Regions from separate parts of the Caproicibacterium lactatifermentans genome, predicted to be linked through region 1. Evidence: a T-box and tRNA genes for the amino acid it is inferred to sense, from the RefSeq annotation. Region 1 holds a T-box; the other regions hold tRNA genes.
What was found. A T-box is a leader RNA that pairs with one kind of tRNA and senses whether it is charged. The one in region 1 lies ahead of GJQ69_RS04305 (valine--tRNA ligase), so its partner is inferred to be a tRNA-Val.
Positions count from the first base shown of each region.

Region 1 (5,426 bases):
TTACCGCACGCTGGCAACTTTGTTCGAAAAGGAAATTGTCATGAAAGAAGTGGGACAGGACGGCAAGGCGTATTTTCGCCTGAATGACCACCGGCACTGTCACATTCTGCGGTGTACGGGGTGTGGGGAAGTGATCGAACTTTCCGGCTGCCCGATAGAACCGCTGGAAAAACAATGGGCAGAAAAGACCGGCTATCAGATAACCGGCCACAGATTGGAGCTTTCGGGATTGTGCCCGAAATGCGCGGCAAAGAAGGATGAAAAACCAGATGATAAATGAATTTTCACGGACCGAGCTGCTTTTGGGGCGGCAGTCCATGCAGAAACTGGAGGATTGTTCCGTATTGTTGTTTGGCGTCGGCGGTGTTGGCGGATTTGCGGCTGAGGCACTGTGCCGCTGCGGCGTGGGCCAGTTTACACTGGTAGACAGTGACACCGTCAGCCTGACAAACCTGAACCGACAGGTCATTGCCCTGCACAGCACCATTGGGCAGTATAAAACAGATGTCATGGAGCGGCGAATGCAGGACATTAACCCGATGGTGCAGGTAGAAAGCTGCCGCTGTTTTTACACCGAGGAAAACGCAGAACAATTTGATTTTACAAAATACGATTATATTATAGATGCGGTGGATACAGTCAGCAGCAAGCTCCTGATTGCGCAGACAGCCTACCAGTGCGGTATACCGTCTATCAGCGCCATGGGTGCCGGAAACAAATTGGACCCCACACGTTTCCGCATTGCGGATATTTTTGAAACGCAGGCGGACCCGCTGGCGCGTGTTATGCGCCGGGAGTTGCGGAAACGCGGTGTGCCCCGTCTAAAAGTTGTTTACAGTGATGAACCGGCAAAAAAGCCGCTGCAAAGTAAAGAAACGCCGGCACCTGGCCGCAGGGTAACACCTGGCAGTGTCAGCTTTGTGCCCAGCGTGGAGGGCTTGGTGCTTGCAAGCGCCGTTATCCACGACCTGACAGCACCGTCGGAGGAAAAAGAATGATTACTGCAGTCCTTTTTGATATGGATGGAACACTGTTCGATACCGAACGAGTTAACCACGACGCATGGGTAGCGGTTGGTTTGCCGGAAGGGCTTTATTGGCACTGCATTGGCCGTGACCGCACAGAGATTCTTTCGCTGATGAAAGACCGTCTGCACCAGGAGCCGGAGCCGCTGTATGCCCGCTACCATGAGGAAGCAGCCCGCCACCTAAAGGAAACCGGAATTCCTCCCAGGCCAGGTCTGCATCAAATGCTGGATGCCCTGCAGAAACAGGAATACCGCATGGCTGTGGTGACATCTTCGTATGAATCGCGGGCTAAAGATATTTTAAACGGTTCCGGCACGGTACCGTATTTTCAAAGCCTTGTTACGGGGGATCAGATTACCCATGGTAAACCCGCACCGGACATCTTTCTGGAAGCGGCCCGCCGCCTTGACTGTACGCAGGACCAGTGTATGGTTGTAGAGGACAGCTTTAACGGTGTTCGCAGCGGCCACGCTGCCGGTATGTACACCGTGATGGTGCCGGATTTAATGCAGCCAAATGTGGAAATTCGTGTGTTGGCGGATGCAGTGCTACCGTCACTGCGGGAAGTACCGCCGCTTTTAACACGTTTAAACAACGGACAGCTGGGCACCAATGCTTGACAATGCGTTTGGCTGCGCCTATAATAAATTTATATCGATAAAAGCAGTGATGGGAACAAGGTATCTGTATATAGCCGCAGAGAGCAGGCATTTCGGTGGAAACCTGTGCGTGTGCAGATGCGTATGCGTCGCCCCGGAGCTGGCTGCCTAAAGCCAAAAGGATAGTAGGGCAGTCCGTGTGCCAGCGTTACCGGCAGAGAGGGCCCATATAGGGCCAAATGCGGGTGGTACCGCGGAATTTGCAAATTTCGCCCCGGACAGGAAGAAACCGTTCCTGTCCGGGGCTTTTTTGTATCTTACGCTTTGTTAAGCCCATGGTATCCAAAATTGCAGGAGGAAAATCAAATGAGCAGACAACTTGCAAAAACGTATAATCACGGCGAAGTGGAGGATCGCATCTATGACTTCTGGATAAAAGGCGGTTATTTTCACGCGGAGCCGGACCCAAAGAAAAAGCCATACACCATTGTTATTCCACCGCCGAATATCACCGGGCAGCTGCACTTGGGCCATGCAATGGATGAAACACTGCAGGACATTCTTACCCGCTGGCGCCGTATGCAGGGCTACAGCGCCTTGTGGGTGCCCGGAACGGACCACGCTTCCATTGCCACCGAGGCAAAGATTGTAGAGGCTATGCGCAAAGAGGGCGTGACCAAGGTACAGATAGGCCGGGACGCTTTTTTAAAGCGTGCGTGGGCATGGAAGGACAAGTTTGGTGGCCGCATCGACCAGCAGCTGCGCAAATTGGGTGTTTCCTGTGACTGGCAGCGGGAACGCTTCACGCTGGACGAAGGCTGCAGTAAGGCCGTACGGGAAGTTTTTGTACGTCTGTATGAAAAAGGACTGATTTACCGCGGCGAACGGATTATCAACTGGTGTCCGCACTGCAAGACAACCATTTCTGACGCTGAAGTGGAGTTCGAGGAAAAGGACGGTTCCTTCTGGCACGTTCGCTACCCCTTTAAGGACGGCAGCGGATACCTGGAGCTCGCTACTACCCGCCCCGAAACAATGCTGGGTGATACGGCCGTGGCAGTGCACCCGGACGATGAGCGCTACAAAGATATTGTTGGCAAAACGCTAATTTTGCCGCTGGTCGGCCGTGAAATTCCGGTTGTGGCGGACGAATACGTTGAAAAGGATTTTGGTACTGGTGTTGTAAAAATCACACCGGCACATGACCCCAACGACTTTGAGGTTGGCCGCCGTCATCATTTGGAAGTCATCAATATGATGAACGAGGACGGCTCCATTAACGAAAATGGCGGCAAATACGCGGGACTGTCCGGCATGGAGGCCCGTAAACAAATCGTCAAAGAGCTGGACGAGCAGGGCTATTTGGTCAGCATTGAGCCCATCAAGCATAACGTGGGTACCTGCTACCGCTGCCACAGCACCATTGAGCCGCGCGTTTCCAAGCAGTGGTTTGTTAAAATGGAACCGCTGGCAAAACCGGCAATCGATGCGGTTCGCTCCGACAAAGTTCGCTTTATTCCGGAACGTATGGAAAAAATTTATTATAACTGGATGGAAAATATCCGTGACTGGTGCATTTCGCGTCAGCTGTGGTGGGGCCACCGGATTCCGGCGTGGTATTGTGACGACTGCGGTGAAACAGTTGTTGCCCGTACGGACCCGGACACCTGCCCCAAGTGCGGCGGTCATCATCTGCACCAGGACGAGGATACACTGGATACCTGGTTCAGTTCCGCGCTGTGGCCGTTTAGTGTGCTGGGCTGGCCGGACAAGACCAAAGATTTGGACTATTATTTCCCAACCAATACACTGGTAACCGGCTACGATATCATTTTCTTCTGGGTTGCGCGCATGATTTTCTCCAGTTTGGAGCAGACCGGTGAGGTGCCGTTCCATACGGTATTTTTCCACGGCCTTGTGCGGGACAGCCAGGGACGCAAAATGAGCAAATCCCTTGGCAATGGCATTGACCCCATTAAGGTCATTGACCAGTATGGCGCGGATGCCCTGCGCTTTACACTGATTACCGGCATCAGCCCCGGTAACGATACCCGTTATTCGGACGAGCGTGTGCAGGCCAGCCGGAACTTTGCCAATAAGATATGGAACGCTTCCCGCTTTATCCTGATGAATATTGAAGGGAAGAATGTGCCAAATGCACTGCCGGATACCCTGACCATGGAGGATAAATGGATTCTTGACTCCTTCAATCGCCTGGCACAGGAAATTAACGATAATCTGGAAAAATTTGAGTTTGGCATTGCTGCACAGAAGCTGCACGACTTCCTGTGGGACGAGTTCTGCGATTGGTATATTGAGATTTCTAAAATTCGTCTGCAGGGCAGTGATGAGGCTGCCGCACAGCAGGCACGGCAGGTTTTGGTGTGGGTTATGACGCGCACGCTTGCGCTGCTGCATCCCTTTATGCCGTATATTACCGAGGAAATTTGGCAGGCACTGCCGCATACAGGGGAAGCGCTTATCATGGCACCGTATCCAGCCTATGATGCACAGCTGGCATTCCCAGAGGAAGCCGACAAGATGGAAAGCATTATGGCTGCCGTGCGTGGTGTCCGCAACCGCCGTTCCGAGATGAACGTAGCTCCTTCCCGCAAAACAGCACTGTATATCGCAACGGAAAAGCAGGACACATTCCGTTCTGGCGAGGAGATTTTCAAACGCCTCGCTTACACAACGGAGATTCAGGTTGCACCATCGTTTACGCTAGATGGCGCCGTGACCATTGTCACTTCGGACGCCAAAGTCTACATTCAAATGAACGAATTGGTAGATAAAGAAGCGGAAAAGAAGCGGCTGAACAAGGAACTTGCTTCCGCACAGAAAGGCTATCAGAACGCGCAGGCAAAACTACAGAACGAAAAGTTTATGACCAAGGCACCGGAGAAAGTGGTGGCCGGTGTTCGTGCCAACGCGCAAAAACTAAAAGAACGTATGGATTTGATTTCGTCCAGCTTGGAAGCACTGAAATGACTTACGAAGAGGTTCTGCAGCAGATTCACGCCCTGCACCGCTTTAAAAAAGTGCCGGGGCTTGCGCATCTGCGGACACTGCTGCACACACTGGGGGACCCGCAGGACTACCTGCGTTTTGTGCATGTGGCTGGGACGAACGGCAAAGGTTCTACCAGTACTATGATTGCCGCCATGCTGCAGCACAGCGGCTTCCGTACAGGGCTGTTTACTTCTCCATTTGTGGTGGATTTCCGGGAACGCTTTCAGCTGAACGGCAGAATGATTCCGCGTAAAGAGCTGGTACGGACAGCGCAGGCCGTCCTGCCGCCGCTGATGGAAATGGAGCATAGGGGAGAGGATTTTTCCGAGTTTGAAGCTGTCACAGCACTGGGGCTGTACTGGTTTGCCCAAAAGAAATGTGATGTAGTGGTACTGGAGGTGGGCCTTGGCGGCCGTTTAGATGCCACCAATGTGATAGCGGCGCCTCTGTGCGCGGTCATTACGCATATCTCCTATGACCATACCGAAATACTCGGCAGTACACTGACGGAGATTGCAGGGGAAAAGTGTGGTATTCTGAAAGAGGGATGCGATGTAGTCTGTGCACCGGGACAGGACCCGGAAGCATTGGCGGTTATTCGCCGCACCGCGAAAGAGCGGCACTGCCGTTTGACAGAAGCGGATGCTTCTTTGCTGCATGTGACAGCCGAAACACTTTCCGGTACCGCCATGCAGTATCGGGGACAGCCGCTGCAGATGCGTTTGCTGGGAGATTATCAAGTGGTGAATGCTTCGTCAGCACTTGCCTGTATGGAGGTCCTGCACCA
Region 1 is NZ_CP046051.1:881,461-886,886, forward strand. Features, by position in the region: gene GJQ69_RS04290 (Fur family transcriptional regulator) at 1-280, shown strand, start outside; gene GJQ69_RS04295 (tRNA threonylcarbamoyladenosine dehydratase) at 270-998, shown strand; gene GJQ69_RS04300 (HAD family hydrolase) at 995-1,648, shown strand; T-box leader at 1,686-1,907, shown strand; gene GJQ69_RS04305 (valine--tRNA ligase) at 1,994-4,618, shown strand; gene GJQ69_RS04310 (bifunctional folylpolyglutamate synthase/dihydrofolate synthase) at 4,615-5,426, shown strand, end outside.

Region 2 (5,426 bases), 900 kb from region 1:
CCCGAAATTTACAGATGAAGTATACTGGATTCAGAACCCGACCAGCAGCGAAAAGAAATTTATGCTGCCGACCGCTGAAACCGCACTGGTTAACCTGCATCGTGATGAGATCCTTTCTGAAAAGGACCTGCCGCGTAAATACATTGCATATACACCCTGCTACCGCAGAGAGGCCGGTTCTTACCGTAGCGAAGAGCGCGGCATGATTCGCGGCCACCAGTTCAACAAGGTGGAAATGGTACAGTATGCCACACCGGAGGGCAGTGACGCCGCATTTCAGGAAATGGTCGGTAAGGCCGAACGCCTGGTACAGGAACTGGGTTTGCACTATCGTGTCAGCCGTTTAGCAGCAGGGGACTGCTCCTTCTCCATGGCTCGCACATATGATATTGAGGTTTGGATTCCTTCCATGGGGATTTACAAGGAAGTTTCCTCTGCCTCCAATGCACGGGATTATCAGGCACGCCGCGGCAATGTTAAGTACCGTGATGCAAACCGCAAGCTGCACTTTGTGCATACACTGAACGCTTCCGGTTTAGCAACGTCCCGTATTATGCCGGCAATTGTCGAACAGAATCAGAACGCCGACGGCAGCGTTACGGTGCCGGAAGTCCTGCGTCCGTATATGGGCATTGATGTTATTCAGCCGGAGAAATAAAGAACTCACCTGCCTGTAAAGAACAGAGTTGAAAATTGAAACAGGGCTGTTTATCCGCGGAGATTTCTGCGGCAAACAGTCCTGTTTTCAAATAACGAAAGGGGATACTGTACATGAATGTTGAAGCAAATGCGGCTGTTTCACCAGAGGTTTTTGAACGGACTGCCCGGGTTGAAAGCCACCAGATAGGTGCGGACAGCACCATGCACCTTTCCGGCCTGCTGCGCATGGAACAGGAAACCGGTGAAGAGCACATGGACGCGGTCGGGCTTGGGTACGAAAAAATGTACCACGACGGCATTGCGCTGCTGATAACAGAAAATGCGGTGGAGGTTCAGCGAAGACCAATTCGGAACGAGAATCTGCGCATTGTCACACGGGCACTGGGCACAGCAGGTGTGCATTTGTACCGCGATTTCACTTTTTACAGCGGAGAAGAACAAATTGCGCATATTCTGCAGGCAAGTGTCGGTGTGGACTGCCGCACACACCGCCCCATGCGTCCGGAAGAGGCGCTTTTCCATTATCATGTATTCCCCCAGTCGATTCTGCCGCGGGAACAGCGGGTAACGAAACTGCGTGTCAATGAGGAACTGCCGCCGCTGGGGGAAAGGCCTGTCCGTTATAGTGATTTGGATATGAATCATCACCTTAACAATACCATTTATGGCGATATTGTGGAAGACTTTTTGCCGGAGCAATATAAGGAGTGGAAGAAAGTGCATATCAGCTATATGGCAGAAGCCGTGTTGGGTGATATGCTGCAGGTACAGGGAGAACGGCGCAAGAACGGTTTTTTGATGGCGGGCCGAAAACAGGGAATCCGCAGCTTTGCCGCATTAGTACAGTGCTAACGAAAAGAATCTCTGCAGTCCTGCAAAAACAAGAGAATGATGGAAAAAGAGGATATGTTTTCTGCGAAAATTAAGCGAAAAATACAGATGCGCGGCGGATTTGTGTTGAAAACAGGGTTTGCGGGTGTTATAATGGACTATAATTTATAAGAGAGACTGCCCGAATGAAATGCTGTTTGAAACCGCGTAATGCCGGTTTTAACAGCTTCCTTTTTATCAGCCTTTTTCGCGGCAGACAGAAAGTAAAATCAAACTAAAACTGAAATCGGAGGATGCAAGCAAATGGCCTTTTACTTCAAAGAACCCTGCCATACTTTCAATGAATATCTGCTGGTGCCTGGATATTCTTCTTCAGAGTGCACACCGGACAACGTGAGTCTGAAGACACCCCTGACAAAGTTCCGCAAAGGGGAACAGCCAGATATCACTTTGAACATCCCCATGACTTCTTCCATCATGCAGTCCGTTTCCAATGATACACTGGCGGTTGCACTGGCAAAAGAGGGGGGCCTGTCCTTCATTTACGGTTCCCAGAGCATTGAAGCGGAGGCTGCCATGGTGGGCAGAGTCAAGGCTTACAAAGCGGGCTTTGTTCCCAGTGACTCCAACATTAAGCCGGACCAGACACTGGCGGATATTTTGGAACTGAAGAAAAAAACCGGACATTCCACTGTGGCGGTCACGGATGACGGTACTGGTACCGGAAAATTGCTTGGCGTTGTTACCAGCAGAGATTACCGCATCAGCCGTATGCCTGTGGAAACGCAGGTGCATACCTTTATGACACCGATTGAAAAGGTTATCTCCGCACCGATGGGAGCTACCCTGTCCGAGTGCAACGACATCATTTGGGAAAACAAGCTGAATGCACTGCCGGTGCTAGATCAGGACGGAAGACTTCACTATTTTGTTTTCCGGAAAGACTACTCCGCCCATAAAGAGAATGCAAGCGAGCTGCTGGACGACAAGAAGCGCTATATGGTGGGTGCCGGTATTAACACCCGCGACTACAAAGAACGCATTCCGGCTTTGCTGGAGGCCGGCGCGGACGTGCTGTGCATCGACTCCTCCGAAGGATACAGTGACTGGCAGAAGATGACACTGTCCTGGGTACGTGAACAGTATGGCGACAGTGTAAAGATTGGTGCGGGAAATGTCGTGGACGGTGACGGCTTCCGCTTTTTGGCGGACGCCGGCGTGGACTTTGTGAAAATTGGCATCGGCGGCGGTTCCATCTGCATTACCCGTGAAACCAAGGGCATCGGCCGCGGACAAGCAACCGCTGTCATTGAGGTAGCCCAGGCACGCGACGAGTATTATAAGGAAACCGGCGTCTATGTGCCGATTTGCTCGGACGGCGGTATTGTTTATGACCACCACCTGACACTGGCATTGGCTATGGGCGCTGATTTTGTTATGCTGGGTCGTTATTTCTCCCGCTTTGATGAGTCTCCGACAAATAAGGTCAATATCAATGGTCAGTATATGAAAGAGTACTGGGGCGAGGGCAGCAACCGTGCCCGCAACTGGCAGCGCTATGACCAGGGCGGTGCAAAGAAGCTTTCCTTCGAGGAAGGTGTGGATTCTTATGTGCCGTATGCCGGTTCTTTAAAGGACAACGTGCAGACAACGTTGTATAAAGTAAAGTCCACTATGTGTAACTGCGGTGCACTGACCATCCGTGAACTGCAGCAGAAGGCAAAGCTGACACTGGTTTCCAGCACCAGCATTGTTGAGGGCGGCGCACATGATGTCCTGCTGAAGGATTCGGTCAACAATCAATCCAAGTAAGCGTACACTATGCGGCGAAAAAACGCAAAGAATTGCTTTTTTCATTGAAAATATATATTTTTGAAAAGGGCTTGACAAAACAGTGTCCTTTCGGTTATAATAATAAGCGCTTCGCAGCGTGTGAGGCGCTGTATGGCGGCATAGCTCAGCTGGCTAGAGCATTCGGTTCATACCCGAAGTGTCATAGGTTCAAATCCTATTGCCGCTACCATATGGCCCGGTCGTCAAGTGGTTTAAGACACCGCCCTTTCACGGCGGGTTCATGGGTTCGAATCCCGTCCGGGTCACCACTTTTATCTTCCTTTTTTCTTTTTCTTATCTTTTGTTGAGGTATGGACGCGTAGCTCAGCTGGTTAGAGCGCTCGCCTCACACGCGAGAGGTCATGGGTTCGAGTCCCCTCGTGTCCACCAAACAGAATGCGGTTTTTAAACCGCGGAACCAAAAACCGCTCTTGGTAGCGGTTTTTCTACTATATAGATATTTTTGCAGATGACCGGAGGAAATTATGAAAAAAGCAATGATTATTGCGGCAGCTGCAGTACTGGTGCTTTCCTGTGCGGCCTGTGGGCCGGGGGATGTGCCGGTTTCCGGTACCAGCAGCTCTGCCTCTTCTGCGGCCTCGGCGGCTTCATCAGCGGCTCCTTCGCAGGCAGCGAGTTCTGCCGTCAGTGTGAACCCAGCCAAATACAGCGACAATTTGAAGGGCCTGCTGAATTATATGGGCGACAGCCATTATATCGAAGGCAGCGGCGTAGAATTGGAGTATGAGCTGATTGGTGCCAAGGGCGGCCGTCGCTATACCAAGACAATCAGCAAAAACAGTACGGAAACCATTGAGCTTTATGAATATGATTTGAAAAGCCCCAATGCCACCGCAAAGAAGATTCTGGATGAAGTCAAACAAAGCAACAGCTTTACATTGTTTGAAAAGAAAATCCCCGCCTGCCTGAGCAGCAACGGCAAGTACCTGATGGTATATAAGGACAGTGCCAATGGCAGTACAGTATCTTCCCGGCAGAAAGAAATTATAGAAAAATTCAAGGCCTATAAGGCTTAAAAAAGAGGACGTGCCTTTTATGGAAAGGGCACGCCCTTTTTGTATACTCTTGCGGGTGGCGCAGCAGTCGAGCCGCCAAGGGGAAATTCTCTTGACGCAGGCAGAAAAGCCGACCTGCAATTATGGCGAAAACAATATAGGAAATATAGCAAACAGGAAAAAGAAAGCTTTGGGGCCTATATCAATGCAGAAGCGCAGACAAGGTGGGGATGGCACAAGCAGAACGGACAAAACGGTTTTTTGTGACAAACACAACTGTTTCCAAGTGGGAAAGAGACCTTTCCTATCTGGACATTGCACTGGCAACAGATATCTACAGAGAACTTTCTATTTTGGAACATGAATTCTTTAGTCTGCGATGAGGCGGCGGCCGGCAGGCAGAGAGAAGAAAGATGCCAAAGCTTACCGCACATTTTGAAAAAGAAAACAGCGGTTATTTCCTATTCTTATAGATAAAAATATATAATGGATAAAAAATGATAATATGGATCTATTTAGTCCTTGCCAAAAGGACATCGGCTTCGTATACTATGTAAAAAGGCACCCGGGAAAGACCGGGCGCTCTTTTTTCACGAACAGAAGCGATGCTTGCCGATAACCGTAATAACTGGCCGTGAGAAAATCCATTTGCTTGTACTTTTGACGGGATTATAATAGTAGATTGCACCGCCGGACGGGTCCCATCCGTTGATGGCGTCGCGGACAGCTTTGTAGGCAGAATCCGACACCGCCGCATTGACACCGCCGTCCGTCAGGCAGCTAAACGCACCTGGCTGATAAATAACTCCGGCAAGCGTGTTGGGGAAAGAGGGGTGTTCCACACGGTTGAGAATAACTGAAGCAACGGCCACCTGTCCTTCATATGGTTCTCCGCGCGCTTCCGCGGACACAATCGTTGCCAGCAGCTTAATATCGTTGTTGGAGTACTTGCCCTGTCCGCCCGTTGCCATTGCGCTGGAACCACCGCTAATGCCTAGGGCCTGCAGCGTTTGCTTGCCCGCTATACCATCGGCAGTAATGCCCTGCTGTTTCTGAAAGGTGACAACTGACTTTTTCGTGGAACTG
Region 2 is NZ_CP046051.1:1,973,705-1,979,130, reverse strand. Features, by position in the region: gene serS (serine--tRNA ligase) at 1-658, shown strand, start outside; gene GJQ69_RS09645 (acyl-[acyl-carrier-protein] thioesterase) at 772-1,512, shown strand; gene GJQ69_RS09640 (IMP dehydrogenase) at 1,795-3,303, shown strand; tRNA gene GJQ69_RS09635 (tRNA-Met) at 3,438-3,514, shown strand; tRNA gene GJQ69_RS09630 (tRNA-Glu) at 3,518-3,593, shown strand; tRNA gene GJQ69_RS09625 (tRNA-Val) at 3,638-3,714, shown strand; gene GJQ69_RS09620 (hypothetical protein) at 3,810-4,361, shown strand; gene GJQ69_RS09615 (hypothetical protein) at 4,571-4,723, shown strand; gene sleB (spore cortex-lytic enzyme) at 4,931-5,426, opposite strand, start outside.
Region 2: it encodes a tRNA-Val, which carries the amino acid that the T-box ahead of GJQ69_RS04305 (valine--tRNA ligase) is inferred to sense. The anticodon was not compared.

Region 3 (5,426 bases), 230 kb from region 1:
ACATAGTTAAGGGCACTGAGCAGCACGCCATGGTCCGCCGCCAGATTTGCTTCCTTTATTTTTTTCTCGCCAAGCCGCCGGGCAATCAGTGAATTCATGCCGATGCCAGTACCAATACAGACAGCAATTAAAAGATTCTGTATTGGAAAGACCAATGAAACTGCTGTAATAGCGCTTTCATTGATGCGAGAAACAAAAATACTGTCTACAATATTATAGAGCGCCTGCACCAGCATAGAAAAAATAGTAGGCAATGACATGCTAATGACTAAAGGCACCATTTTTTGTACACCCATACGGTTTGGCTGTGGTGTTTGCTTTGATTCAATTTGCTTAACAGCAGTTTCCATTCTTTTCTTTTTCTTCTCCTTCTTCTACTTTCTTCGCGATATAACGATATTCCTGTACGAGTTCAGTAAAAGAAACTCTGCAATTTGCCGGGCTAGTGGACGGTAAAGAAACCGCTTGTAAATGCGTCGTAGGAAAAACCAATTTTTGGTACAGGGAATATGCTTTCTTCCCTGTTGTAAAGACGGCATATACATTTGTCCTGCTTAGCAGCTTTGGAATATCATTTGGCTGTGGGTCCTTGATACTTGAATCATCTGCACCACTAATAGAACAGGCACGAAGTACGTCCCATAGTGCAATATGATTTTGTAGCAGCAAGGTTTTCTTTTCGTTTATGGTACTTGGTACCGGCTGATGAAAGACAGTTGCCAATACGCGCCAAAAACGATTTTGTGGATGTCCATAATAGAATCCGGTTTCACGCGACTTTGGCGATGGCATGGTGCCCAATATCAGGACACGGGAATCAGCCGCAAAAACAGGTCGCAGCGGATGTTCAACTGTTTGAGTATTCATGTTCCCGGTTACTTCCTCCATTCAGATAAAAAAAAAGTAAACAGAGAAAACAAAGCTCTCTGTTTACTGCGACATGGAGGCGTCACCCAGATTCGAACTGGGGCATCAGGGTTTTGCAGACCCATGCCTTACCACTTGGCTATGACGCCAAACATGGAGCGAACGACGAGGATCGAACTCGCTACCTCCACCTTGGCAAGGTGGCGCTCTACCAAATGAGCTACGTTCGCAAATGGTGCCTCCGAGCGGAATCGAACCACTGACACGGGGATTTTCAGTCCCCTGCTCTACCTACTGAGCTACAGAGGCAAAAATGGCGACTCGGAACGGGATCGAACCGTCGACCTCTAGCGTGACAGGCTAGCGTTCTAACCAGCTGAACTACCGAGCCACTGCTGGTGGGAACAATAGGACTCGAACCTATGACCCCCTGCTTGTAAGGCAGGTGCTCTAACCAGCTGAGCTATGCTCCCAATTTTTGCTGCGCTGCTGTTGTTTATCAGCGACGTGTATTATAATACACCATCATTTGATGAATGTCAAGGGATTTTTTAAAAAATTATTTGTTGTTTTTGCTTTTTTCGACAGTAGCCGCCAAGCACTGCAGTTCTTCCTCGGAAAAACGATATTTACGCCCACAAAATTGGCATGTTGCTTCCGCATATCCAGTTTTCTTATTTGCCAAAGAACGAATGTCTGCTGGAGACAGCGTTGACAGCGCGCGCAGCACCCGCTGTTTTGAACAGCCACAGGCATAGGCTACTTTGCTTTCGTCCAGCTTTTTAAACGGCATTCCCTGTAAAGCCAGGTCACACATATCTTCTATGCTATTCCCACAAGCCAGCATTTTTGTAACGGCGGGCAATTTTGCTGCATTCTTCTCCAGCTGTTCCAGCTCATCCCCTGTAACACCCGGCATACCCTGTATCAGCAAGCCGCCGGCCAGTATCTGCGCCTCGTTTTCTTTTCCCACCAAAACACCCAAAGCACACACCGTAGGTATCTGCTCACTATATGCATAGTACGCTGCCAAGTCTTCTGCAATTTCTCCTGACACAAGCTGGGTCTGTCCCGAGTAGGGTTTATGGCCCTTATCATCGCGGACAACGGTTAACAGACCATTACGGCCAACAACTCCACCTACGTTCAATTTTCCGTTTGGTTTCAGCGGAAGGTCCGCTTCAGGATGTACAGCATATCCGTGACAATTTCCAAAGCAGTCTGCTTCTGCCGTTAAGCTCCCAATTGGGCCTCCACCACTGATTTTCACTTGTAAGCTGGAGCCCTGGTCTTTCAACATGGCACCCATCATAGATGTTCCTGTCAGTAAACGGCCCAAAGCGGCTGTTGCGGTTGGACTGGTATGGTGAATCTGCTGTGCTGTTGCTACCATGTAAGTAGAATCTACAGCACAAGCCATAATGTGGCTGCTTTCTGTAAGGCAACGAATCATTCTATCCATAAAACTTGGTCTTTCCTTTTTATGAGTTTCCAGTAAAATCTACGTAAGTATACATGGCCAAAATTGTTTATTGGTCATTCTTCGTTTCTTTTTTGTCGTTTTCTTCTGCTTTTTTATCCAAGCGGTCAAAAACCAACTTATAACCATCGCACCCGTAATTTAACGAACGGTTTACTCGGCTGATTGTTGCAGTAGATGCATGTGTGATGTGTACAATATGCTGATAGTTCTGCTTTGTACTCAACATATGCGCAACCAGCAAGCGTTGTGACATGGCCTTAATCTCCGGCACGGTGCACAAATCCTCAAAAAAAGCATAGCATTCCTCTGGAGTCTTTAAAGAAAGTACCGCCTGAAAAAGGAAATCTACACTGTCATCTTTAATTTTTGAATTCAAATCAGTTCACTCCTACATTGTTCATTGCAATATTTTGTCGTTGTTCCTATTTAAAATTTTACTCTAAAAAAGTGCAAAAGTAAAGGGCATTTTGCTGCCCTTTACCTCATGCTGTATTCTATTCACTAAGACTTACAAATCGTTCTGCACAAGGTCTGCATAGGATTCTCTGCGCACAGCGACACGCGGGCTGCCGTCCTTTACAAAGACGACCGCCGGGCGTGGAACACGGTTGTAATTAGACGCCATTGAATAGTTATAGGCACCGGTGGAGAGAACCGCCAAGATGTCCCCGGGGGCGCACTTCTGGATAGGTGTGTGTTCCTGTATCAAATCGCCGGATTCGCAGCAGCGGCCGGCAATCGTCACGGTATAATCCCGTGGCTTTTCTGCCTTGTTTGCAACGATTGCTTCATAAGTGGATTGATACAGAATGTAGCGGGGATTATCTGTCATGCCGCCATCAACCGAAACATAGGTCCGAGTATTCGGAATGCTTTTAACAGCACCTATGGTATAGAGTGTTAAACCCGATTCTCCCACAATGGAACGGCCTGGCTCGATATAAATTTTAGGCAGTGCCAGATTGTATTCACTGCAGCAACTATGTACAGTTTTTGAAACCTGCTCCATGTACTGGTCATAAGGAACCGGTTGGTCCTGCTCGGTATATTTAATACCAAAGCCGCCGCCCAAATTGAGTTCCTGCAACTCTGCACCTGTTTCCGCCTTAATATCCCGTATAAAAGTCAGCATTACTTTGGCCGCCAGCAGGAAGGGCTGAATCTCGAAAATTTGGGAACCAATATGGCAGTGCAGGCCAGTCAAAGTAACATTTTTCGCCTGCAGGGCTTCTTTCACCGCCGCCATAGCCTCGCCCGTTTCCAGTGCAAAGCCAAACTTGGAATCTATCTGGCCGGTACGAATGAATTTATGGGTATGGGCATCAATACCGGGCTTAATCCTCAGCAGAATATTGGCATGACCGTGCATACAACCGGCCAGATTATCCAGCGTATGTAACTCTGTCAAATTATCCACCACAAAATGACCGACACCACAGGTTAACGCGTATTTCATTTCTTCCGTCGTTTTATTGTTACCGTGGAACTGAATACGTTCTGGCGGGAACCCTGCCTGCATGGCAGTGTACAGTTCTCCACCGGACACAACATCCAGTCCCATTCCCTCGTCGTTCATAATGCGGCAGATTTCTTTGCAGCAAAATGCTTTACTGGCAAAGAGCGGTAGTCCGTTGCCATGGTAGCATTTTTCAATGGACTGTTTGTACATATTGCAGATTTTACGAATCCTGTTCTCATTCATAACATAGAGCGGCGTGCCATATTGTTTGGCCAGTGCAACTGTATCCGCACCGCCAAATAACAGATGACCTTCTTGATTGATTTTCAGATCTTCATTCAGCATTTTCATCTTTCCCACCAATCCTGTGTTATATTTTATGATTATTTCGTGGATTCACAAGCCTTTTTGATAGCAGAACGCAGATTTCCTACGCCCTCCCCGCTGCGGGCGGAAAAGATGTGAAGTGGGGCATGTGTCTGCTCGGACAACTGCTGCAATGCCGACTGCCTTTCCCTGCGCTGTGAAACGTTCAGTTTATCGCTTTTGGTTGCCAGCAGCAAAAACGGAAACTGATTGTGCAAAAGAAACTGTATCATCTGCATATCGTTTTCCGTTGGTTCATGACGCATATCTAAAATCTGTATTACCAGAACAACGGGACGGTCTTCGGCAAAATAACCGTCCACCAGCTCGGCCCAGCGCAGCTTTTCTTCTTTGGATACCTTTGCATAACCATATCCAGGTAGGTCAACGAAACGACAGCCATCTAAACGATAAAAATTGATTGTCGCTGTTTTCCCTGGCTGCCCGCTCACCCGTGCAAGGGACTTCCGGTTAAGCAGCTTATTGATGAGCGAAGATTTTCCTACATTTGATTTCCCGGAAAATACGATTTCAGGAAGCGTTCCTTTTGGCAGTTGTTCTTTTATCCCTGCAGCAAATTCGAACTGTGCCGATTCAATCTTCATATATACTCCTTACTGCTGAACTGCCTGAAATGGATTCTTTATTAAAGCATTTTTTAAAACCTGGTCAATATGTTCCATGGGCAAAAACTCAACAGAGTCTTTAACAACCTTATCTACCTCTTCCAAATCAGATACATTATCCTTTGGAATTAAAACAGTTTTAATGCCTGCCCGGTAAGCAGCCATCGTTTTTTCCCGCAGACCACCGATAGGTAAAATACGCCCAAGCAGCGTGATTTCACCGGTCATAGCAACATCATGGTGAATCGGGATTTTCGTCAGCGCACTGGTGATAGCGGTAGCCATAGCCGCACCGGCACTTGGGCCATCCTTAGGGACAGCTCCTTCCGGCGCATGAATATGAATATCGTATTTGCTGTAAAAGTCGCTCGGTATGCCGAGTTTATCAGCACGTGTACGAATGCAGCTGATAGCTGTCCGTGCGGATTCTTTCATAACATCACCTAATGAGCCAGTCAATTCAATCTTTCCAGTTCCAGACATAACCGCTACTTCTATTGGCAGCATGACACCACCCACGGAAGTCCACGCAAGACCATTTACTAAACCAACAGTATCTTTTTTATTTAAAGATTCGTCACGGAACTTGCAGGGCCCTAAGAAATTCTCCAGATTTTTCGGCGTA
Region 3 is NZ_CP046051.1:1,116,101-1,121,526, forward strand. Features, by position in the region: gene GJQ69_RS05395 (MATE family efflux transporter) at 1-350, opposite strand, end outside; gene GJQ69_RS05400 (DNA-deoxyinosine glycosylase) at 334-867, opposite strand; tRNA gene GJQ69_RS05405 (tRNA-Cys) at 942-1,016, opposite strand; tRNA gene GJQ69_RS05410 (tRNA-Gly) at 1,022-1,097, opposite strand; tRNA gene GJQ69_RS05415 (tRNA-Phe) at 1,101-1,176, opposite strand; tRNA gene GJQ69_RS05420 (tRNA-Asp) at 1,182-1,258, opposite strand; tRNA gene GJQ69_RS05425 (tRNA-Val) at 1,264-1,340, opposite strand; gene hslO (Hsp33 family molecular chaperone HslO) at 1,427-2,329, opposite strand; gene GJQ69_RS05435 (YerC/YecD family TrpR-related protein) at 2,397-2,726, opposite strand; gene lysA (diaminopimelate decarboxylase) at 2,859-4,154, opposite strand; gene yihA (ribosome biogenesis GTP-binding protein YihA/YsxC) at 4,193-4,780, opposite strand; gene lon (endopeptidase La) at 4,790-5,426, opposite strand, start outside.
Region 3: it encodes a tRNA-Val, which carries the amino acid that the T-box ahead of GJQ69_RS04305 (valine--tRNA ligase) is inferred to sense. The anticodon was not compared.